DNA from 2 places in the Amycolatopsis methanolica 239 genome. Region 2 is predicted to be linked to the other one. Evidence: riboswitches for the same ligand, from Rfam matches in the RefSeq annotation. Region 2 holds a riboswitch; the other holds the start of a gene.

Region 1 (11,140 bases), 590 kb from region 2:
GGCACTCGCCGCGCGGACCAGGGGGTTGCGCAAGGTGTACCGGACCGCGGTCGCGGTGGACCAGGTCGATCTGGACGTGCCGGAGGGCGCGGTGCTGGGCATGCTCGGGCCGAACGGCTCGGGCAAGACCACCACGATCCGGATGCTGCTCGGCCTGGTCCGCCCGACCGAGGGCGAGGTGGAGCTGCTCGGGCACCGGATGCCCGACGGCGCGCCACGGGCGCTGCCCGAGGTGGGCGCGCTGGTCGAGGGGCCAGGCTTCCACCCGTTCCTGTCCGGGCGGGAGAACCTGCGCCGCGTCGCGGCCGCCGAGCCGCGGCTGTCGTCGGCGGCGATCCCCCGCGCGGTCGACGACGCGCTGGAGCGGGTCGGGCTCGGGCACGCGGCGCACCGGCGCTACCGGGGGTACTCGCTGGGCATGAAGCAGCGGCTGGGGCTCGCCTCGGCGCTGCTCGTGCCGCGGCGGATGGTCGTGCTGGACGAGCCGACGAACGGGCTGGACCCGGCGGGCACGCGGGAGATCCGCAACATCATCGGCGAACTGCACGCCGAGGGTGTCACCGTGCTGGTGTCGTCGCACCTGCTCGCCGAGGTCGAGGCGACCTGCACGCACGTCGCCGTCCTGCACGACGGCACGGTGGTCGCGCAGGGCGAGCTGGACGAGCTGCTGGAGTCCGGCACGCCGTCGCTGGTGGTGTCCACTCCGGACGGTGACGGGGCGCTCACCGCGCTGCGCGACAACCGCATCCCCGGCCGGCTCACACCGGAGGGCGTGCGAGCCGACCTGACCGCGGCGACCGCGCCGCAGGTGATCGAGACGCTGGTGCGGGCCGGGGTGCCCGTGCACGAGGCGAAGCGGGCCCGCACCGGGCTGGAGGACCTGTTCGCGCGGCTGACGCAACGGGATTCCGAAACCGGTGGCCTGCCGGATGTGGACGAGGGGACGTCATGACGGCAACACTGGACGCGGCGCCGGTGGAACGGTGGAGTGTGCCGTTCCACCGGCTCTACCGCGCCGAGCTGCGGTGGATCTTCCGCCGCCCGCGCACGCTGATCGTGCTGGGCCTGCTCGCGCTGATCCCGGTGATCGTCGGGATCGGGCTGACGATCGCGGGGGACAGCGGCGCCGGACCGGGCGGCGGTGACGGCGACAACGCGCTGCTGGCGTCGGCGGCCGGGAACGCGCTGGTCCTGCCGCTGGCCACGCTCGGGCTGACGCTGAACCTTTTGCTGCCACTGGTCACCGCGATGTCGGCAGGCGACGCGCTCGCCGGCGAATCGGCCGTGGGCACGCTGCGCGGGCTGCTGCTCGCGCCCGTTAGCCGGGGCAGGCTGCTGCTGATGAAGGCGCTCGGGGTGGCGACGTTCACGCTCGCCGCGGCGCTGCTGATGGCCGTGGTCGCGACGGTGACCGGGCTGGTGATCAACGGGACCGGCTCGCTGTTCACGCTGTCCGGCAACACGCTGTCCTTTGTGGACGCGCTTGGCCGGGTCGCGCTGGCGGCGGCGTGGGTGACGCTGCAGCTGTGGGCGGTCGGGGCGATCGCGCTGGCGATCTCGGCGTGCACCGAGCACCCGATGGTCGTGGTGGTGTCGATGCTGGCCGGCGTCGTGGTGTCGACGGTCCTGCTCCTGCTGTCGGCGGTGGACTGGCTGCACCCGTTCCTGCTGCCGCAGTCCTGGACCGCGATCGCCGACATCCTGCGCGACCCGATCCCGGCCGACCAGCTCGGCGAGGGCGCGATCCGCGCCGCATGCTACGTCGTGATCGGGCTGTCCCTCGCCTACGCGCGGCTGTCCACGAAGGACGGTTAACCGATCAGGGCCACGCCGTCGGGGTCCGGAGCGATGCTGATCTCGTCACCGGGGTTGACGTCGGCGGACACCGCCGCGACCGCGTCCACCGTGCCCGCGCTCGTGCGCACGGACAGGCGGACGTTGTCGCGGCGGTGCACCTTGGTCAGCACCTCGCCGGTGATCCCGACGCTCGCGAGCCGCAGCCCGGCGGGACGCAGGCCGAGCCGCACCGGCCCGTCCGCGGCCTCCGGGATGGCGACCTCGCCGAACGGGCAGCGCACGATCCCGTCCGCCGCCTCGCCGTCGACGATCGTGGTGACGCCGAGGAATCGCGCCACGTTCTCGTCCGCGGGCCGCCGCCACACCTCGCGCACGGCACCGGCCTGGCGGATCTTCCCGGCCTGCAGCACGGCGACGCGGTCGGCGAGCGTGAACGCCTCCTCCTGGTCGTGCGTGACGAGCAGCGCGGTGATCTTCGCGCTGCGCAGCATTTCGGCCAGGTCGACGGCCAGCTGCTCACGCAGCCCGGCATCCAAACCGGACAGCGGCTCGTCGAGCAACAGCAGGCGGGGCTCCGGCGCGAGCGCGCGGGCCAGCGCGACCCGTTGCGCCTCGCCACCGGACAGCTCGGTCACCCGCCGCTTCTGGTAGCCGGTCAGGCCCACGAGGTCGAGCAGCCGGCTCACGCGTTCCGCGCGCTCGGCCGGCGCCATCCCGTGCATCCGCGGCCCGAACGCGATGTTCCCGGCCACGTCCCGGTGCGGGAACAGCTGGCCGTCCTGGAACACCAGCCCGAACCCGCGCTTGTGCACCGGCACGCGCGCCAGGTCGGCGCCGTCCCAGCGCACACTGCCCGCGGTGATCGGCTCCAGACCGGTGATCGCGCGCAGGAGCGTCGACTTCCCGGAGCCGGACGGGCCGAGCAGCACCAGCACCTCGCCGTCGGCGATCTCCAGGTCCACGCCGGAGACGGCGGTGAACGAGCCGTACCGCACGGTCAGGCCGGACACGGTCAACGCCATGGCTAGAACTCCCCCACCCGGCCGGACGCGAGCCGGTCGATCACGATCACCGCGGCGGCGGTGACCAGCATGAGCAGCGCGCACGCCGCGTACGCCATCTGGTTGTTGAGCTGTCCCGGCCGCGCGATCAGCGCCGCGATCGCGACCGGCAGCGTCGGCGTCTGCGGGCGCGCCAGGAAGCTCGTCGCGCCGAACTCGCCGAGCGCGACGACGTAGCCGAAACCGGCCGCGGCGACGACGGCGCGGGAGGCCAGCGGCACGTCGATCTCGCGCCACACCCGCGCCGGGCTCGCGCCGAGGGTGGCCGCGGCCTGGCGCAGGCGGTCGTCGATCGACCGCACCACGGGCAGCACCGTGCGGATCACCAGCGGGATCACCACCAGCGCCTGCGCGAGCGGCACCAGCAGCGGCGACCGGCGCAGGTCGCCGGGCAGCGCGTCGAGCGTGATGAGGTAGCCGAACCCGACGGTCACCGCGGACACGCCGAGCGGCAGCATCAGCGCGGCGTCCATCGACTCGCCGACCCCGCGCGCCAGCCGTCCCGGCGACCGGCGCAGCGCGACCAGCAGGACCGACGCCGACACGCCGATGACCATCGCCAGCACCGTCGCGTCGGTCGCGGTGCGCAGCGAGTTCAGCGCCGCGTCCCAGCCGGAGACCTGGAGCGTGCCGTCGTTCCCGGTGCCGGACAGCGCCCGGTAGCCGGCCAGGCTCCAGCCGTCCACGGTGGACACCGAGCGCAGCAGCAACGCGACGATCGGGGTCAGCAGCAGGCCGAGCACGACCACCGCGGCGCCGACCACGGCCCACTCCCCGCCGACCGGGCGGCGCGCGGTCTCCCGCCGCGACCGCAGCCGCAGCGCGCTCTCCCGGCGGCGGCGGGCGGCCGCGCCGAGCAGCAGCGCACCCAGGACGGCGGCGATCTGCACCAGCGACAGCGCCGCCGCGCCGGTCAGGTCGAGCAGGTTCTCGGTGCGCAGGTAGATCTCGGTCTCCAGCGTCCGGTACCGCGCGCCGCCGAGGATCAGCACCACGCCGAAACTGGTGGCGCAGAACAGGAACACGACGGCGGCCGCGGACGTGATCGCCGGCATCAGCGCGGGCAGCGTCACCGAGCGGAACGCGCGCCAGCGGGAGGCGCCCAGCGCGCGGGCGGCGTCCTCGGCCCGCGAGTCCAGCAACGCCCACAGCCCGGCGACCGTGCGGCCGACGACGGCGACGTTGAAGAACGCGTTGGCCAGCACGATGGACAGCCAGCCGCCGTCCGGCCACAGCGCCCGGAACGCCAGGCCCACCACCACGGTGGGCAGCACGAACGGGACGAGCACCAGCGTCCGCACGACCGCCACCCCGGGCAGCCGCACTCGCGCCAGCAGGAACGCGACCGGCAACCCGGCGACCACCGCGATCAGGGTCGAACCGGCGGCCTGCGCGACCGTGAACCACGCCAGACGCCACGTCTCGCCCTCGGCCAGCGCGGCGAGCACCTCGCCGTCGGCGAAGCCCAGCCGCAGGATCGCGACGACCGGCCAGGCGAAGAAGACGACCAGGAACCCGAGCGGCAGCACGGCCAGTGCCGCCAGCCCGAGCCCGGCACGGCTCACTGGCCGAGCAAGGAGCGCCACTGCTCGATCCACCGCTCACGCCCGGCCTGCACCGTCTCGGCGGGCAGGCTCGCCGGGTTCGGCGGCAGCGGGGCGGCCGTCGTCCACGCCGCGGGCAACGCCACGCCCTCCCGCGCCGGGTAGACGTACATGTTCTCCGCCACCGTCGCCTGGAACTGCTGGGACAGCAGGAAGTCGATCACCTTCTGGGCGTTGGCGGCGTTCGGCGACCCGGCCAGCACGCCGGCGTACTCGACCTGGCGGAAACAGGTGTCCAGCAGCGCCTTCGTGCGCGGCTTGCCGTCGTCGCCGATCTCCGCCGCGGGCGAGGACGCGTAGGACACCACGATCGGCCGCGGCCCCTTGCCGGAGGAGCCGGAGAAGTCCTGGCCGTAGGCCTCCTCCCAGCCGGCGACGGCGCGCATGCCGTTGTCCTTCAGCCGGGTCCAGTAGGCCTGCCAGTTCTGCTCGCCGTAGCGGGCGATGGTGCCGAGCAGGAACGCCAGGCCGGGCGAGCTGGTGGCCGGGTTCTCCACGACCAGCAGGTCCTTGTACTCCGGCTTGACCAGGTCGTCGTAGGTCACGGGCTCTGGGATGCCGCGCTCGGCGAACCAGGTGGTGTCGATGTTGACGCAGACGTCGCCCACGTCGACGGCCGACAGGCGGTGTTCGGAGTCCACGGCGTAGCGCTGCGGGCCGCGGTCGGCCTCGGGGCTGGTGTAGGGCGCGAAGACGCCTTCGGTGAGCGCGCGCGAGGCGAAGGTCGAGTCGACACCGAAGGCCGCGTCGCCGATCGGGTTGGCCTTCGTGAGGACCAGCGTGTTGGTGAGCGCGCCCGCGTCACCCTTCTTCACGACGTTGATCGTGATGCCGGTCTGCTGCTGGAAGGCGTCGAGCACCTGCTGCGGAGCGGCGAACGAGTCGTGGGTGACGAGCGTGACCGTGGCCGGGCCGTTGTCCGCGTCGTTGCCGGCCAGCGTGCAGCCCGCGGTCAGGGCGGCGACAAGGCCGACCAGGACGCCCGTGCGGAATCTCATGACCACTCCTCGCTCGTTCCGGCGAGAAAGGTCGGGGCCCTCCCTGCGCCGGCATGATCCGGATCAGGTGCGAACGGTCGCGGGCGAACCCGCCTCTCAGCCCGGTGGACCCGGACTCCCGTGGCAACCGTGCAGCGTACTCGCCGCTGTACCACCATGGAGCACATGGCGGAACTACTCAGCGAAACCGAGATCTCCGAGGCCCTCAACAAGCTGCCGTACTGGCAGCGCGCGGGCGACGCGCTGGAGCGCACGGCCGAACTCGCCGACTTTCCGCAGGCCATCGCGGTGGTCAACCGCGTCGCCGAGATCGCCGAGGGCGTGAACCACCACCCGGACATGGACATCCGGTGGCGCACCGTGACGTTCCGGTGCAGCACCCATTCGGCGGGCGGGATCACCGCGAAGGACGTGTCGCTCGCCGAACAGATCGACAGCACGATCGACGCGCTGTGATCTAGGCCAGACCGGCAACTTCGCGGCCGGTCCCGTGCGTTGCCCCTGGTGGAGGGAACGCACCATGAGGAAGGTTGTCACGCGACTGGCCGCCGTTGGAGCCGCCGTCGCCTTGTTGCTGGGAGTGCTCGCCGGGACCGCTTCGGCGGTCACGTCCGTCCCCGTCGAACCGCCGAGCGAGACGCGCGCGGTGGTGGTCGGGACGTTGGCGTTCGGGTTGATGATCGCCGCGGCGGGTGCCGTGTTCTGGTACACGGCGCGACATCGGGGACCGCAGGAGTGATTTCGGCCACGTCGGCCGCCGGGTTGTAACGACGGGGGCGTCACGGGCGCTGTCACGCGCGGAAGTCCCTGCTCACCCCGAGGTTCGCCGCCATGAACAGCACGCCCGCCCTGCCGCCCGGCCAGCGCGCCTGGGTCACCGGCCTGGCCACCGCCATCACCCTGCTCGCCGTTCTCGTGCTCGCCGCGCTGGGCTGAGTCCCAGCAGGTCAGCGGCCCGCCGGTGCCCCGGCGGGCCGTTTTCATGCGCAGTTGATCTGTGTCCATGACCACTCGTTGGTGACTTTTCCGTGTCCTATTCGTAATGTCACGGGCGGCCATCCCCCGAACGGCCGAAAAGTCCCCTCCCCGAAAATGGTGATCTTCCGAAATGGTGGGTCGACATAGATCCAAAGCGAAATCGCTGAAAGTCCCCCTGGCGATCGGCCTGGCCGCGGCGTTCGTGCTGGGCTTCGCGGTCTGGCTGACCGGTAACTTCAGCAGGCCGGACACGGCCAGCATGGCGGCGCAGATGAAGCCGCTGCCGACGACCTCGGCCCCGGCGAGCACGTCGAGCAGCACGACCACCCCGCCGCCGCCTCCCCCGCCGTCGACGACCACGCCGTCTGTGGCGCCCCCGCCGTCGACCACTTCGAAGTCGACGCCGAAGTCCACGACGACGACCCCGAAGACGACGACCAAGGCGGCGAACGCCTGCTCGTCGGTGCTCGAGGGCACGCTGCCCCACGTGGCGAAGGTGGGCAACCACATCGCCGCGAAGTTCGGCGTGGACGAGATCGGCGGCCGAGCGGGCCGCTCCGGCACGAGCGACCACCCCAGCGGCCTGGCGCTCGACTTCATGGTGGACACGTCCAAGGGCAACGCCATCGCGGACTACGTGCTGGCCAACCAGTCCGAGTTCAACGTCAAGTACGTGATCTGGAGGCAGCGCTACAACGACGGCAGCGGCTGGTCGACAATGGAAGACCGCGGCGACGCCACGGCCAACCACTACGACCACGTGCACGTGTCGTTCGAGTCGAGCGGCACGGTGAACGTGACCTGCTGACCGCGGTGTTGTTCCGGAAACGCCCAGGCATCCCCCGGCCTGGGCGTTTTCCGCACCGCTGGGTGCTTCACGAGCCGCTCGAGATCTCTCGCACCCCACGTCGGGGCGCCATCCCCTCGCGGTGCGCCTCACGAGGCCTCGGACTGCCCGACAGTCCCGTTCAAACGCCCTCCGCCAGACGGCCACCCTGGCGTTAGCCGCGTCCGGACTTCCCCCGGCCTGACCTTCGAGAAGCGGTCATGGTCCGTCGGCAACCGCATTACGTTCGACGACCCGGTCTGGCGCGTGGTGCGACTGGACGGATCCTCGTCAGCGGGCTCGTGGTCGCGATCGCGCTGACGCCCCCGGACATCTCCCCCGAGCCGCCCAGGCCACGACCACCGACTTCCAGTACATCTCCCCGTGAGCGACGATCCCCGCGCGGCTCGACGCGCGATCCCGCGCGCGGTACACCGGCCCGGATCAGACGTTGAAGCGGAACTCCACCACGTCGCCGTCGGCCATGACGTAGTCCTTGCCTTCCATCCGGACCTTGCCCGCGGAGCGCGCGGCGGCCATCGAGCCGGCTTCCACGAGGTCCTCGTAGGACACGACCTCCGCCTTGATGAAGCCCCGTTCGAAGTCCGTGTGGATGACGCCCGCCGCCTGGGGCGCGGTGGCGCCCTGCGGGATCGTCCAGGCGCGGGACTCCTTCGGGCCCGCCGTGAGGTAGGTCTGCAGGCCCAGCGTGTGGAACCCGGCGCGGGCCAGCGCGTGCAGGCCGGGCTCGGCCTGGCCGACCGACTCCAGCAGCTCGCGCACCGACTCCTCGTCGTCGAGTTCGAGCAGCTCGGCCTCGACCTTCGCGTCCAGGAACACGGCGTCGGCGGGGGCGACCAGCTTCATCAGCTCCTCGCGCTTCGCCTGGTCGGTCAGCACGCCCTCGTCGGCGTTGAAGACGTACAGGAACGGCTTCAGGGTGAGCAGGCTCAGCTCACGCAGCAGCGAGGTGTCGACCTCCTTCTGCGCGGAGAACAACGTCCGCCCGCTGTCCAGGATGTCCTTCGCCTTCTGCGCGGCCTCCAGCGCGGGCCGGTTCTCCTTCTTCGTCCGGGCTTCCTTCTCCAGCCGCGGCAGCGCCTTCTCCAGCGTCTGCAGGTCGGCGAGGATCAGCTCGGTGTTGATCGTCTCGATGTCCGACGACGGATCCACCCGGCCGTCAACGTGCACCACGTCCGGGTCGTCGAACACGCGGATGACCTGGCAGATCGCGTTGGCCTCACGGATGTTCGCGAGGAACTTGTTGCCGAGCCCGGCACCCTCGGACGCGCCCTTCACGATGCCCGCGATGTCCACAAAGGACACCGTGGCCGGCACGGTGCGGGCGGAGCCGAACATCTCGGCGAGCTTGTCCAGACGCTCGTCGGGCAGCGGCACGACGCCGACGTTCGGCTCGATCGTGGCGAACGGGTAGTTCGCGGCGAGCACGTCGTTGCGGGTCAGCGCGTTGAACAGGGTCGACTTGCCGACGTTGGGCAGGCCGACGATACCGAGGGTCAGGCTCACGGCCCGAAGTCTACGGGGCGGGCCCACCACCCGGCCCGGCCGCCCGTTCACGGCCATGTCGGAATTCCGCCAGTCAGGCGCCTGACCTGCTGGCAGGATCGAACCCATGACAGCCATCGCCGCACCCGCCGAGCAGGCACTCTGGCGCGACAACGAGCGGTGCTACCGCGCCGTCGCCTCGCGCGACTCCCGCTTCGACGGCCAGTTCGTCACGGCCGTGCGCACGACCGGCATCTACTGCCGGCCGTCCTGCCCAGCGCTCACCCCGCGGCAGGAGAACGTGCGGTTCTACCCGACCGTCGCCGCGGCCCAGGCCGCCGGCTTCCGTGCCTGCCGGCGCTGCCTGCCCGACGCCGTGCCCGGCTCACCCGAGTGGAACGTGCGCGCCGACCTGGCCGCACGGGCCATGCGGCTGATCGCCGACGGGGTCGTCGAGCGCGACGGCGTGCCCGGCCTGGCCCGCCGCCTCGGCTACTCCGAGCGGCAGCTCGGCCGGGTCCTCACCGCCGAACTCGGCGCGGGACCGCTGGCACTGGCCCGCGCGCACCGGGCGCACTCGGCGCGGCTGCTCATCGAGCTGTCCGAGCTGCCGCTGTCCGACGTGGCGTTCGCGGCCGGCTTCGCCAGCGTCCGGCAGTTCAACGACACCATCCGCGAGGTCTTCGCCCGCACTCCGTCGCAGCTGCGGACGGCCGCCGCCGCGGCACGCCGCCAGGCAGGCGCCGCCGAGCCCGAAGCCGGCACGGCCGGGACCCGGCTGTCCCTGCGACTGCCGTTCCGCCCGCCGTTCGACGCCGCAGGGCTCCTCGGCTTCTTCGCCGCCCGGGCCGTGCCCGCAGTGGAGTCCGTCGACGGGCACAGCTACGCCCGCACCCTCCGGCTCCCGCACGGCGCCGCGACGGTGACGCTGACGCCGCAGGACGGGCACGTGCGCTGCGACCTGCGGCTCGCCGACGTCCGCGACCTCGGCGCGGCCGTCACCCGGGCCCGGCGCCTGCTGGACCTGGACGCCGACCCCGAGGCCGTCGCGCGCGTGCTCGCCACCGATCCGGCACTGGCCCCGGCGGTCGCCGCGACCCCGGGCATCCGCGTCCCCGGCGCCGCCGACGGTTTCGAGCTGGTGCTGCGCGCCACGCTCGGCCAGCAGGTCTCGGTCGCCGCCGCGCGCACCGCCGCCGGCCGCCTCACCGCGGCGCTCGGCGAGCCGGTCCCGTGGCAGCACGACCTCCTGCTGTTCCCCACCGCCGAAGCGGTGGCCGAGCGGGGCCACGAGGTGCTGCGCGGCCCGAAGCGCCGGATCGACGCCATCCTCGGCGCCGCCGCCGCGCTCGCCTCCGGTGACGTCGACGTGCACGTCGGACGCGATCCCGCCGAGCTGCGAGCCGAACTCCTCGGCCTCACCGGCATCGGTCCGTGGACCGCCGACTACGTGCTGATGCGCGTCCTCGGCGCTCCCGACGTGCTGCTCACCGGTGATCTCATCCTCCGCAAAGGCGCGGCCGGCCTCGGCATCGCCGACGACATCCCCGCACTCAACGAACGCGCACAGGCGTGGCGCCCCTGGCGGTCCTACGCCGGCATGTACCTGTGGCGCTCGAGCCAAGCCTGAACCCCGTCAAGGAGAACCGACATGAGCATCGCCCACTGGTCCACGACCGACACCCGGATCGGACCGTTCACCGCCATCGTCGCGAGCGACGGCGCCGTCCTGGCCTCCGGCTGGACCGCCGACCTCGGCGAACTGACTCCCCAGATCTCCCCCTCACTGCGCCCGTCCGACCTCCGCGAGAAGCGCGACCTCGGTGCGGTCAGCACCGCGGTCCGCCGCTACCACGACGGTGAACTCGACGCGATCGACGACATCCCCGTCCGCCAGCGGTCCGGCGAGTTCCTACAGCACGCGTGGGACGTGCTGCGCACGGTGCCCGCAGGCAAGCCGGTCACCTACACCGAGTACGCCGCGCTCGCCGGCCGTCCCGCCGCCGTCCGGGCAGCGGCCTCGGCCTGCGCCCGCAACGCCGCGGCGCTGTTCGTGCCCTGCCACCGGGTGCTCCGCATCGGTGGCGCGCTCGGCGGCTTCCGCTGGGGCGTCGACGTCAAGCGCTGGCTGCTCGACCACGAAACCCCGTACCGCTCCTGAAATCACGCCATCTGCAGCTCCAAACTCGACCCGGTGCGGGACTTGCGCACCCGCAACCGGGTCGGGATCCGCTGCCGCAGCTCCTCCACGTGGGACACCAGGCCGACCACCCGGCCACCGGCCCGCAGCTCGTCGAGGATGTTCATCACCACGTCGAGGGTCTCGGAGTCGAGCGTCCCGAAGCCCTCGTCGACGAACAGCGTGTCCAG
Region 2 (11,140 bases):
CGGCGGGACCGGGCCAGCCGCGCCGGGCGGTGGCCGAACCGCGCCGCGTCAGCCGCGCCGCGCCGGGGCCACGCCAGCGGAGCCGCGCCGCACCGTGCTGCGCCGTGCCGCACCGCAGCGTGCCGCCCAGTGCCGCAGCGAGCCGCGTCGTGCTAGGCCGGGCCGCACCGCATTAAGGCCGTGCCGGACGGAACCGTGCCGAGCCGCGCCCAGCGAGCCGCGCCTGACCGTGCCGAGCCGCGCCGCAGTAAGCGGCGCCGGCCCCAGCTGCGCCGAGCCGGCAGCACCGACCAACTCACTGGTCGAACAGATTCACTTCCGGCGTGATCTCCAGCAGCTCGTGCACCGGGCGGCCGCGACGGCCGTCGATCGTCGTCGTGCGGACCACCCGTAGCCGGGCCGTCACCGGGCGGTCCAGGTTCTCCTTGATCTGGTCCAGCAGGTCCGGCGCCACCGCACCCTGGATCGTCCCGCCGGACTCGCGCTCCAGGTAGAAGATCCGGCGCCGCGTGCGGACGCCGTCGAGCCGGCCGGTCACCGTCTCGTAGCCGACCTCCTCCCGGGACTCCCGCAGGCTGTTGTGCAGCACCTTCGCCTGGTCGGTCGTCATGCTGCGGGTCACGTCCTCGCCGGCCGTCGGCGTCAGCTGCAGCCCGATGCCGGTGTTCTTGACGACCGCGCTGACGATGTCGCTCACCGCGTTGCGCACCGTGTCCCGTTGCAGCAGCACCGCGTCCAGCGCGCCGTCGTCGGAGCCGTTCGCGGGCAGGAAGTCGCACAGCTCCTTGACCGCGCGCTCGGACAGCGTCTCGATCCCGTCGTGGATCAACGCGTCGTCCGGCGCAGGCTCGGGAAAGCCGAAGAAGATCGTGTTGCCCGCCTGCCCGCGCTGGATCAGCGGAGCCTTGTCGCGGTCGGTCTGCTGGACGTAGGTGATCTCGCCCTGCGGGTTGCGGATGATGTGCCCGACCTTCGCCGTCGCGTCCTGCAGCGCCCGGCTGATGTCGGAGAACGTGTAGGCGTCCAGGTTCGTCGACCCGAGCACCGACACGCGCAGCAACGGCGAGCGGGACGTGCGCTCGAACTTCGCGTGCGCGGCCATCGCCGACGCGCGCGCCAGGTCGTCCAGCCACGTGCCGCCCGGGATCTCGTCGGCGATCCGGCGGAAGTCCATCATCACCACACCACCTCGGGGAACCCGCGGCGCCCTTCGTACGACCAGGTGTTGGCCCACGTCTCCTCGTCACCGGGGAAACACAGGAACCCGTCGAGCAGACCGCCGACGGGTTGTACCTGATCGAGGTACATCGCGGGCTGCCCGACGATGACCCCGCGCAGGGTCAGCAGCCCGTACAGCGCGTCCCGCACCCGGCCCGTCATGCGCTTGAGGCTGCCCCAGTCGTCCGGGATCAGCACGACGTCGAGCCCGCTGGGCACGTCCGGGGTGCGTGTGATGAACTGCCCGCCGATCCAGGCGCGGCCGCTCGGGATGATCCGTGCGACCGCGCCGAGATAGCTGTTCAGAGCGCTGAACAGGATCTCGCGGGCGTTCTGGTGCGGCGCGTCGAAGACGAGACGTTCGTAGATGTCGGCCACGTCCGCCTGAAGCCGCCCAGTCGGCAGAACCCCCTCCGGGGTCCAATGGGGCAGCGGCATGCCCGAAAAGCTACCAACAGCTGTGTGACGCTCAGCTCGCCGGGGCGCGGTCGTCCGACACCGGCGGGCGCGCCGTGAACGGCGCCAGCTGCGGCCGCTTCGGCGACAGCCCGTCGCCCATCGACTCGCCACGCAGCTGCCGCCGGATCCACGGCAGCAGGTGCGTCTTCGTCCACGCCAGGTCCGACCGGCGGTTGGTGATCCAGTCCGCCCGCGCGTCGACGACCGGCCACGGCTCCCGCCAGTCCTCCGACGTCGGCACTCCCAGCACTTCGGCCGCGCGCAACGCGATCCGCCGGTGGCCCTCGGCCGTGAAGTGCAGCCTGTCGTCGCTCCAGGCGCGCGGGTCGTGCAGCGGGTCCATCGCCCACAGGTCGACGATCTTGGCGCCGTGCCGGACCGCGCTGGTCCACAGGTGCGCGTTGTAGATGCCGATCTTGCCGCGCAGCACGCTCATCAACGGCAGGTGCTTGGTGTCCGGCCCGTTGAACACGAGCACGTCGATGCCCGCCGCGCGCAGCTTGCCGATCACCTCGTCGAGCTGCGCCGCGATCTCGTCCACGTCGGAGCCGGGCACGATCACGTCGTTGCCGCCCGCGCACAGGGTCACCAGATCGGGTTTGAGCTCGAGGGCGACGGGAACCTGCTCTTCGATGATCTCGGCGAGCATCTTCCCGCGCAGCGCCAGGTTGGCGTACTGGAAACCGGGCTGGCCCTCGGCAAGGATCTCGGCGAGCCGGTCCGCCCAGCCGCGGAAGGTCCCGTCCGGGTTGAAGTCGTTGAGACCTTCGGTGAAGCTGTCACCCAGTGCGACATAGCTGTCGTACTCACGCACGCTGCCGTCCCCTTTCGCCAGCACCTGTTGATCGCCCCTCGAACAACTCTGCAGGATGCACCCGTAATCCCGACCTACGCCACCGTCGGTTCAGCGCGAGGTCACAGTCTCGTACGTTGTCGGCCTCCTGAGCTTCTCCATTACCGCCGTTCGCCCGGATCGTGTGGCGAAGATCTCGATGGTAGCTGCCCGCACCGACAGGTTTGAGGCACGCTGTAGGAGTGACCGGACAAGCCACGCCGCAGAGGGAGTCGCTGGGCAGCATCCTGGGTGGTCGCAAGGGTGCGATCGACGCGAGCCTGCCGCCGCTGGCGTTCGTGGTCGGCTGGCTGGCCGCGGGTTCGTCGATCGCGTGGGGCTCGGCCGCGGCGATCGCCACCGCCGTGGTGGTCGGCGTGCTCCGCCTGACCCGCGGCGACAAGGCGCGGGCGGTGGTGGTCAGCCTCGCCGCGGTGATCGTGGCCGCTTTGATCGCGCTGCACACCGGTCGCGCGCAGGACTTCTTCCTGATTCAGGTGCTGTCCAACGTGGCCAGTGCGTTGCTGTGGGCGACCAGTGTGGTCGTCCGGTGGCCGCTCCTGGGTGTCGTGGTCGGGCTGCTGCTCGGTCAGAAGACCCGCTGGCGCAAGGATCCCGACCTGCTACGCGCCTACTCGCGGGCGAGTCTGGTGTGGTCGCTGCAGTACGTGCTGCGCGTCGTCGTCTATCTGCCGCTGTGGTGGGCGGGCGAGCTGGTCGCGCTGGGTGTCGCGCGCACGGCCATGACCTGGCCGCTGCAGGCGCTGACGATCGCGGTGAGCGGCTGGGTGCTGTACCGGACGCTGCCGAAGGAGCACCCGGGGCTGCGCGTCGTGCCGGGTTCCGGGCGCGAGTAAAAGCCCCCGGCGAGGGGGAGGTCCGGGGGCCGCCCAAACCGTACGCCCAGGCGGCGGACCCGGCCCTCGTGCTCGGCGCACGAAAAACGCCCGGATCTTTGGTCGGTCAGCCCGGACGGCGCGCCGCGGCTTCGCCGAACGCCTCGACGGCGGCCAGCCAGGCCGCGCCGAGCACACCGTCCGAACTGGTGCGGACCTCGAGCCCGGCCAGCTTCGCCCGCACCCGCTCGCCGACCCGGGTGCCGTCGCCGAGGACGCTGCCGACCAGCACGACCGGGGTGTCCTCGCCCGGCTCGCGGGTCGCCAGCGCGGTCGCGACCAGCAGGTCGGCGGCGCGCTCCACGATGTCCGCCGCGGCCGGGTCGTCGACCGCGACCAACGGCGCGAACCGGGCGAGTCGGACCGGCGGCTCGGCGTTCGCGACGGTGATCAGCCGCCGCCACGCGTACTTCCGGTCGGTCGCGTCGACCCCGGCCTCGGCCAGCACCGCGGTGGCCAGCGGGCCGAGGTCGCCGTCGCGGCCCAGCGCGGCCAGCGTGGCGCGCACGGCCTCCCGGCCGAGCCAGAACCCGGAGCCCTCGTCGCCGAGCAGCCAGCCGTAGCCGCCCTCGGTGGCGACCATGCGGCGCTTGCGGATCCGGCCCGCGATCGAGCCGGTGCCCGCGATCAGCACGGTCCCGTCGGGCGCGTCGGTGGCGGCGGCGAACGCGACTTCGGCGTCGGTCAGCACCACCACGCGGTCGAGTCCCAGGTCGCTCCAGGTTCGCTCGAACAGGGCCGCGACCGCGGGGTCGGTCAGCTTCGCGGTGCCGGCCATGCCGATGACGCAAGCGCTTGCCCGGCCGGGGACCCCGGTGGCCGCGCGGATCGCCGCCGCCAGGTTGGCGGCCGCCTCCGCGGGCGGGTGCGAGTTCGGGTTGGCGCCGCCCGCGCGCCCGGCGCCGAGCACCGTGCCGTCCGCGGCCACCGCCAGCGCACGCGTGGACGTGCCACCCGCGTCGACCCCGAGGACGAACTTCATCGCGTCCTGGTCACCTTGTTCAGCCCGCGCGGGCGGTCCGGGTCGAAGCCGCGGGCCAGCGCCAGCCCGAGCGCGATCCGCTGCACCGGCAGCACCTCCAGCACTGGCGCGAGTTCTTCGGCCACGGACGGTACCGGGATGCGAAGCGCGGCGGGCGCCTCGCCCGCCGACGACCCGAGCGCCAGCACGTCGGCGCCGCGCTCGGTGACCGCGGCCAGCACGTCGCGCAGGGCGGCCCCGCCCCGTCCGGCGCCGGTGATCGCCAGCACCGCGGTCTCTTCGTCGACGGCCGCGACCGGTCCGTGCAGCAGGTCCGCGCCGCTGTATGCGCGGGCGGCGAGGTAGCTGGTCTCGGCGAGCTTGAGCGCGGACTCCAGCGCGGTGGCGTAGGAGTAGCCGCGGCCGGTGGTGATGATCCGGTCGACGAAGCGGTACCGGTCCACGGCGCGCTGCACGTCGACCTCCAGCGCCTGCCGCGCCAGCGGTTCGATCTCGGCCGCGGCCGACGAGTCGCCGCCCCGGACGGCGTCGATGAGCAGGTACAACGCGAGCAGCGTCGCGGAGTACGTCTTGGTGGCGGCCACCGCGGTCTCCCTGCCGGCGCCGATGTCGACGGCCAGCTCGGCGGCGCCGCCCAGCGGCGAGGCCGGGGTGTTCGTGACCGCGACGGTCAGCGCGCCCTGCTTGCGGGCGATCTGGGTGAACTCGAGCAGGTCGGGCGAGCCGCCGCTCTGGCTGACCGACACCAGCAGCACGTCCCGCAGGTCGGGACGCGCGCCGTAGAGGGTCACCGTGGAGGGCGAGACAAGTCCGGCGGGCAGCCCGAGCAGGACCTCGATGAGGTACTTCGCGTACAGCGCCGCGTGGTCGCTGGAGCCGCGCGCGGCCAGGAGGGCGAACCGCGGCGGGCGCCGGGAGATGGCGGCGGCGACGTCGGCGATCTCCCTGCGGCGGGCCACCAGACCGCCCAGAACGGCGGGCTGTTCGGCGATTTCCGCGGCCATGTGCTGTCCGGGGTTGCTCATGCTGAATCCCTTCGGAGGTCTAGACCAATGCTACCCCGGGTGCGTTCCCATCCGGAAAGGGTAGTTTCATCCTGCGCCGGAGGCGCGGTTCGAGGAGGAGTCGGTCATGTTGGAGTCAGCCACGCGCGGTCAGCGCGAACCGAAGTACTGGGCGTTGAAGCAGCATCTGCTCGACCTGCTGGAGACGATGCCGCCGGGTTCGCCGATTCCCACCGAACGCTCGCTGGCCACCGAGTTCGCGGTCTCCCGCACCACGGTGCGGCAGGCCCTGGCGGACCTGACCGCCGAGGGCAGGCTGCACCGGGTGCAGGGCAAGGGCACGTTCGCCGCCGAGCCGAAGCTCGCGCAGCGGCTGCAGCTGTCGTCCTACACGGAGGACATGCGGGCGAAGGGGCGCGAGCCGTCGTCGAAGCTGCTGGAGGTCGAGGAGCTGACGGCCGAGCCCGAGCTGGCGAAGCTGCTCGGCATCCGCAACGGCGCGAAGGTGCTGCGGATGCGCCGCCTCCGGCTGGCCGACGGCGAGCCGATGGCGCTGGAGACCACGCACCTGCCGCTCGGACGGTTCCGCGGCCTGCGCAAACACGTGTCGGCCGGCGGTTCCCTGTACGCGGTGTTGCGGGAGCACTACGGCGTGGAGATGGACAGCGCGGAGGAGACGATCGAGACCGCGCTGGCCGGGCCGCAGGAGGCGGACCTGCTGGGCGCCGACGTCGGCACCCCGATGCTCCTGCTGTCGCGGCATTCGTTCGCCGCGGACGGCAAACCGGTCGAATTCGTGCGGTCCATCTACCGCGGCGACCGGTACAAGTTCGTGACCACGCTGCGGCGCCCGTAACTCCCCAAGATCCCTTGCGTTGTCAAAGGATTGTTAAGCCCGTCGTGTCCATTGTGGACGTTGAGGGTGGCCTGCGTCACCATCCGGCAACGCTGGGAGCATCTCAATCGACAAACACGTTGGACACGATGGGGTTAACACGAGAGGGAGAGCGACACACCGCGATCATGACCGAGGAGAAGGAAGAGAGCGCCGAGAAGAAGTCCGGGCTGTCTCCGGCGCAGGTGGTGGCGTCGGCGCTGGCCGCGGTGACGGCTGCTTTCCTGGGCTCCACGCTGGGGGTGGCGGGCACGGTCATCGGCGCCGGTGTCGCGAGCATCGTGACGACCGTGGGTAGCGAGATCTACCTGCGGTCGCTGCGCAGCACGCGGGCGGCGGCGCGCAAGACGGCCGAGCTGCTGGCGGTGGCGGAGACCCGGCAGCAGACGAAGGTCGTGCCGCCCGCGGTCGCGCCGCGGTCGACGCACCCGCTGGTCAGGCACCAGCAGAACGGGGCGGCGCAGCGAAGACCGGCCACACAGCTGACCGAGATGCCGACGAGGGTCGTGCACCCGATCACGCCACCGCTGTCCGGCACGACGCGCCGGATGCCAGTCGCCGGGCAGGGCGGATCCGGGGGCGGCGAGAAGACCGTGTTCATCCCGAAGCCGGTGGACCAGCCGGTCGAGGAGGAGGCCGCCCCGCCCGCCGGTGCGAAGCCCTGGTGGAAGAGCCGGTGGACGCTCGCGGTCGCGACCAGTGTGGTGGCGTTCGTGGTCGGGATGCTGGCGATCACCGGCTTCGAGGCCGCGACCGGGAGCACCGTGTCCGGCGGCACCGGGACGACGCTGGGCCGGGTGGTCGGCGGTTCCGGTGGTGCCGAGCCGACGACCACGCAGGTCACGACGGTCACCGAGAGCTCGACGAGCGAGGAAGAGCGGGCGCCGGCGAGCACGAGCAGCACGCCGACGAGGTCGTCCAGCGCCGAGCAGACCGAGTCCCCCGTGACGACGACGCCGAGCACCAGCGTCCAGGAGACACCGTCCGCCGCATCCGAAACGGCGACGACCGCGCCGAGCAGCCCTTGATCCGAAGCTGACCACAGGCCCTTCGCGAGTTTTCGCGGAGGGCTTGTTTTTTGTCCGGCACCCGCTCCGATCTCGCCGGCGTGTCCCGGTCGCGCGTGCAGCGCACAACGGCTCGGCCTCGGTGATGGCCCGCACGACCACGATCGGTGACGCGCCCGCGCCCGGCGCCTCCGGCAGCTGGTCGCGGTGATGTCGGCCGCCGGGCAGCGGCTTCGGCGCGGGCTGTTGGTGGCTCTGCCGCGTCTGGGCCAGCGGGTCCGGCTCGGTCGAGCTGTGCTCGGGCGGTCGCGGCCGGGTCTTCGGCCTCGGTGATGGCTACCAGATCGGTGACGCGCCCGGCGCCTCGGGCAACCGGTCGCGTTGATGCCTGCCCGGCCTCGGCGCGACTGCTGGCGGCTCTACCGCGTCCGGCCCGAGAGCCCGCCTCAGCCCAGCTCTGCCCGCAGCGCTCGGGCAGCCGCGGCCGGGTCCTCGGCCTCGGTGATCGCCCGCACCACCACGATCCGCGACGCGCCCGCCGCCAGCACCTCCGGCAGCCGTTCCGCGTCGATGCCGCCGATGGCGAACCACGGGCGCGCGGTGCCGAGCGCCGCGGTCGAGCGCACCAGGTCCAGGCCCGGCGCCGGCCGGCCGGGCTTCGTCGGCGTCGGCCAGCAGGGGCCGGTGCAGAAGTAGTCCACACCTTCTTCCACAGCCGCGGCCTCGGCCTGTGGACGGTCGTGCGTCGAGCGGCCGATCACCGGCTCGTCGCCGATCACCCGCCGCGCCAGCGGCACCGGCAGGTCGTCCTGCCCCAGGTGCAGCACGTCGGCGTCGACGGCCGCCGCGATGTCCGCCCGGTCGTTCACAGCCAGCAGCGCCCCGTGCCGCGCGCACGCCTCCGCCAGGATCTCCAGCGCGGCCAGCTCCTGACGGGCCTCCAGCGGCGCCCCGTCCCGCTTGTCCCGCAGCTGGATGATGTCCACGCCACCGGCCAGCGCGGCGTCCGCGAACTCGGCCAGATCCGGCCGGTCCCCGGTGCACAGGTAGAGCCGCGCCGCGTCGAGGCGTTTCCTGATCTCGTCACCACTGAGCCCTGGCATGGCCTGAACCCTATCTCGCACGTTAGGGTGGAGGTGTCCGCACGGGAGCCCGAGCCACGGGCTGAGAGGGAGCTGTCAGCGCTCCGACCGTGGAACCTGATCCGGATCATGCCGGCGCAGGGAGCGTGATTCTCATGAGCAACCAGCACGTGGCCGTCGTCGGCGGCGGGGTCATCGGCCTGTCCGTGGCGTGGCGCGCCGCGGCGGCCGGGCACCGCGTCACCGTCGTCGATCCCGCGCCCGGCCGTGGCGCGTCCTGGGTCGCCGGTGGCATGCTGGCCCCGGTCACCGAGGCCTGGCCCGGCGAAGAGGAGTCCCTCGCGCTCGGCGAGGAGTCCCTGAGGCGCTGGCCGGCGTTCGCGCAAGCGCTTGCCGCGGACGGCGGCGACCCCGGGCTGTCCCGGGCAGGCACGGTTGTCGTGGCACTGGACCGGGCCGACGCCGACCAGCTGGACATCGTCGCCGGCTACCTGCGGTCGGTCGGCCGCGAGGTCGAACAGGTCACCGGCCGCAGGCTGCGCGCGCTCGAACCCGGGCTGGGCGCGGTGCGCGGCGGCCTGCTTGTGCCCGGCGACCTGGCGGTCGACAACCGCAAGCTGCTCCGCGCGCTCGAAGCCGCCGCGCTCCGGCACGGCGCGGAGTTCACCGGCGACGAGGCGACGGCTGTCGAACCCGGCCGCGTCCGCACGGCCCACCGCGAGGTCCCGTGCGACGTCGTGGTCATCGCCGCCGGCGCGCACAGCGCCCGGTTGCACCCGGTGCTCGCGCGAGGTGTCCGCCCGCTCAAGGGTGAGATCCTCCGCTTGCGCGCGCGGCGCACGAGCCTGCCGCCGCCCACGCGCACGGTGCGCGCCGTCGTCGAGGGGCGACCGGTGTACCTCGTGCCGCGCGAAGGCGGCGAGCTGGTCCTCGGCGCGACGCAGTACGAGGCCGGTTTCGACGACACTGTCAGCGCCCGCGGCGTGCGCGAGCTGCTCGAAGGCGCCGAGCGGATCTTCCCCAGCATCGACGAGTACGAGCTGGTCGAGACCGCCGCCGGGCTGCGCGCGGCCAGCACCGACACGCTCCCGTTCATCGGTGACCTCGGCGACGGCGTCCTCGCCGCGACCGGTCACCACCGCAACGGTCTGCTCATGGCGCCGGTCACCGCCGACGCCGTCGTGGCTTGGCTGGCTGGGGAGAAAACGCCCGAGGAGGCGCTCGCGGCGGACCCGGCCCGGCTCGGAACAGGAGGGGTCTGATGGAAGTGCAGGTCAACGGGCAGTGGCGGGAGGTCCCCGACGACGCGACGGTGACCGACGTGCTGAAGGCGGTCGACGCGCCGGAGCGCGGCGTCGCGGTCGCCATGAACGGCGAGGTCGTGCGGCGCGGCGAGTGGGCGGCCAGGGCCGTCCCCGCGGGCGCGCGGCTGGAGATCCTGACGGCGGTGCAAGGTGGGTGAGGTCATGTTCGACGGCGACCAGCTCGTGATCGGCGAGCACAAGCTCGGTTCGCGGCTGATCATCGGAACCGGCGGCGCGGCGAACCTGTCGGTGCTGGAACGGGCGCTCGTCGCGTCCGGCACCGAGCTGACGACGGTCGCGCTGCGCCGCGCGGACGCCGAGGGCGGCTCCGGCGTGCTGGACCTGCTGCGCCGCCTCGGCATCCGGCTCCTGCCGAACACCGCGGGCTGCCGCAGCGCCGCGGAGGCCGTGCTGACCGCGCGTCTGGCCCGCGAGGCGCTGGAGACCGACCTGATCAAGCTCGAGGTGCACGCCGACGACCGGACGCTGCTGCCGGACCCGGTCGAAACGCTCGACGCGGCGGAGCAGCTCGTCGCCGACGACTTCACCGTGTTCGCCTACACGAACGACGACCCGGTGCTCGCGCTGCGGCTGGAGGAGGCCGGCTGTGCCGCGGTGATGCCGCTGGGCGCGCCGATCGGCACCGGGCTGGGCATCCGCAACCCGCACAACATCGAGCTGATCGTGGCCCGCGCCGGCGTGCCGATCATCCTCGACGCGGGCATTGGCACGGCCTCCGACGCGGCGCTGGCGATGGAGCTGGGGTGCGACGCGGTGCTGCTGTCCACGGCGGTGACCAGGGCGCAGGACCCCGAACGGATGGCGTACGCGATGCGCTCGGCGGTGGTCGCCGGACGGCTGGCGCGGCAGGCGGGCCGGATCCCGCAGCGGTTCTGGGCGCACGCGTCCAGCCCGCCGCGCTGAAAAACCCGGCTTCACCTCGGTTTGCCGCGGCGAGCACGTATGGTTTACCGCACCCGGGCGGTCGGCGAGGCGAAGGAGCTCGAGAGTGGTTGAGTCAACCGAGGATGTCGCTGGGCGGTTGTTCCTCGCCGTCGGCCGGCTGTCCCGGTCCCTGCGGCAGGCAGGCACACCCGGGCCCGGCCACGGCTCCATTTCCGCGCTGTCGACGCTGGTCGCCTTCGGGCCGATGCGGCTCGGCGACCTGGCGGCGAAGGAGGGCGTGGCGGCCGCGACGATGTCGCGGATAGTCGCCTCGCTGGTCGACGCGGGCTGGGCGAGCCGCGAGCCCGATCCCATCGACCGGCGCGCCTGGCTGGCGACGGCCACCCCGCAGGGCGAGCGGATGCTGCTCGGCCTGCGGTCGACGCGCGTGCACGAGCTGCAGAAGCGGATCGACCGCCTGTCGCCGGAGCACCAGGCCGCACTCGGGCAGGCGCTGCCGGCGCTGGAAGCACTGCTGGCCGGCGACGAGAGCTGACCGCGCCCTGGGTTCGCGGT

Evidence for each region. A riboswitch is a leader RNA that binds a small molecule or an ion and turns the genes downstream of it on or off. The one in region 2 is predicted to bind thiamine pyrophosphate.
Region 1: another riboswitch for thiamine pyrophosphate. It lies ahead of AMETH_RS29230 (thiamine ABC transporter substrate-binding protein); the one in region 2 lies ahead of thiO (glycine oxidase ThiO).

Annotation. Positions count from the first base shown of each region.
Region 1 is NZ_CP009110.1:6,013,209-6,024,348, forward strand. It holds gene AMETH_RS29210 (ABC transporter ATP-binding protein) at 1-952, shown strand, start outside; gene AMETH_RS29215 (ABC transporter permease subunit) at 949-1,815, shown strand; gene AMETH_RS29220 (ABC transporter ATP-binding protein) at 1,812-2,819, opposite strand; gene AMETH_RS29225 (ABC transporter permease) at 2,822-4,423, opposite strand; gene AMETH_RS29230 (thiamine ABC transporter substrate-binding protein) at 4,420-5,460, opposite strand; TPP riboswitch at 5,483-5,592, opposite strand; gene AMETH_RS29235 (4a-hydroxytetrahydrobiopterin dehydratase) at 5,626-5,916, shown strand; gene AMETH_RS29240 (hypothetical protein) at 5,981-6,199, shown strand; gene AMETH_RS38855 (VldE C-terminal domain-containing protein) at 6,569-7,246, shown strand; gene ychF (redox-regulated ATPase YchF) at 7,709-8,791, opposite strand; gene AMETH_RS29255 (AlkA N-terminal domain-containing protein) at 8,898-10,400, shown strand; gene AMETH_RS29260 (methylated-DNA--[protein]-cysteine S-methyltransferase) at 10,422-10,931, shown strand; gene AMETH_RS29265 (AAA family ATPase) at 10,934-11,140, opposite strand, start outside.
Region 2 is NZ_CP009110.1:6,598,690-6,609,829, reverse strand. It holds gene AMETH_RS32320 (hypothetical protein) at 296-1,177, opposite strand; gene AMETH_RS32315 (DUF6932 family protein) at 1,177-1,656, opposite strand; gene AMETH_RS32310 (SGNH/GDSL hydrolase family protein) at 1,688-2,491, opposite strand; gene AMETH_RS32305 (DUF3159 domain-containing protein) at 2,713-3,366, shown strand; gene AMETH_RS32300 (N-acetylglucosamine kinase) at 3,473-4,387, opposite strand; gene AMETH_RS32295 (SIS domain-containing protein) at 4,384-5,391, opposite strand; gene AMETH_RS32290 (GntR family transcriptional regulator) at 5,519-6,247, shown strand; gene AMETH_RS32285 (hypothetical protein) at 6,415-7,314, shown strand; gene thiE (thiamine phosphate synthase) at 7,740-8,396, opposite strand; TPP riboswitch at 8,428-8,536, shown strand; gene thiO (glycine oxidase ThiO) at 8,531-9,637, shown strand; gene thiS (sulfur carrier protein ThiS) at 9,637-9,837, shown strand; gene thiG (thiazole synthase) at 9,842-10,603, shown strand; gene AMETH_RS32260 (MarR family winged helix-turn-helix transcriptional regulator) at 10,689-11,120, shown strand.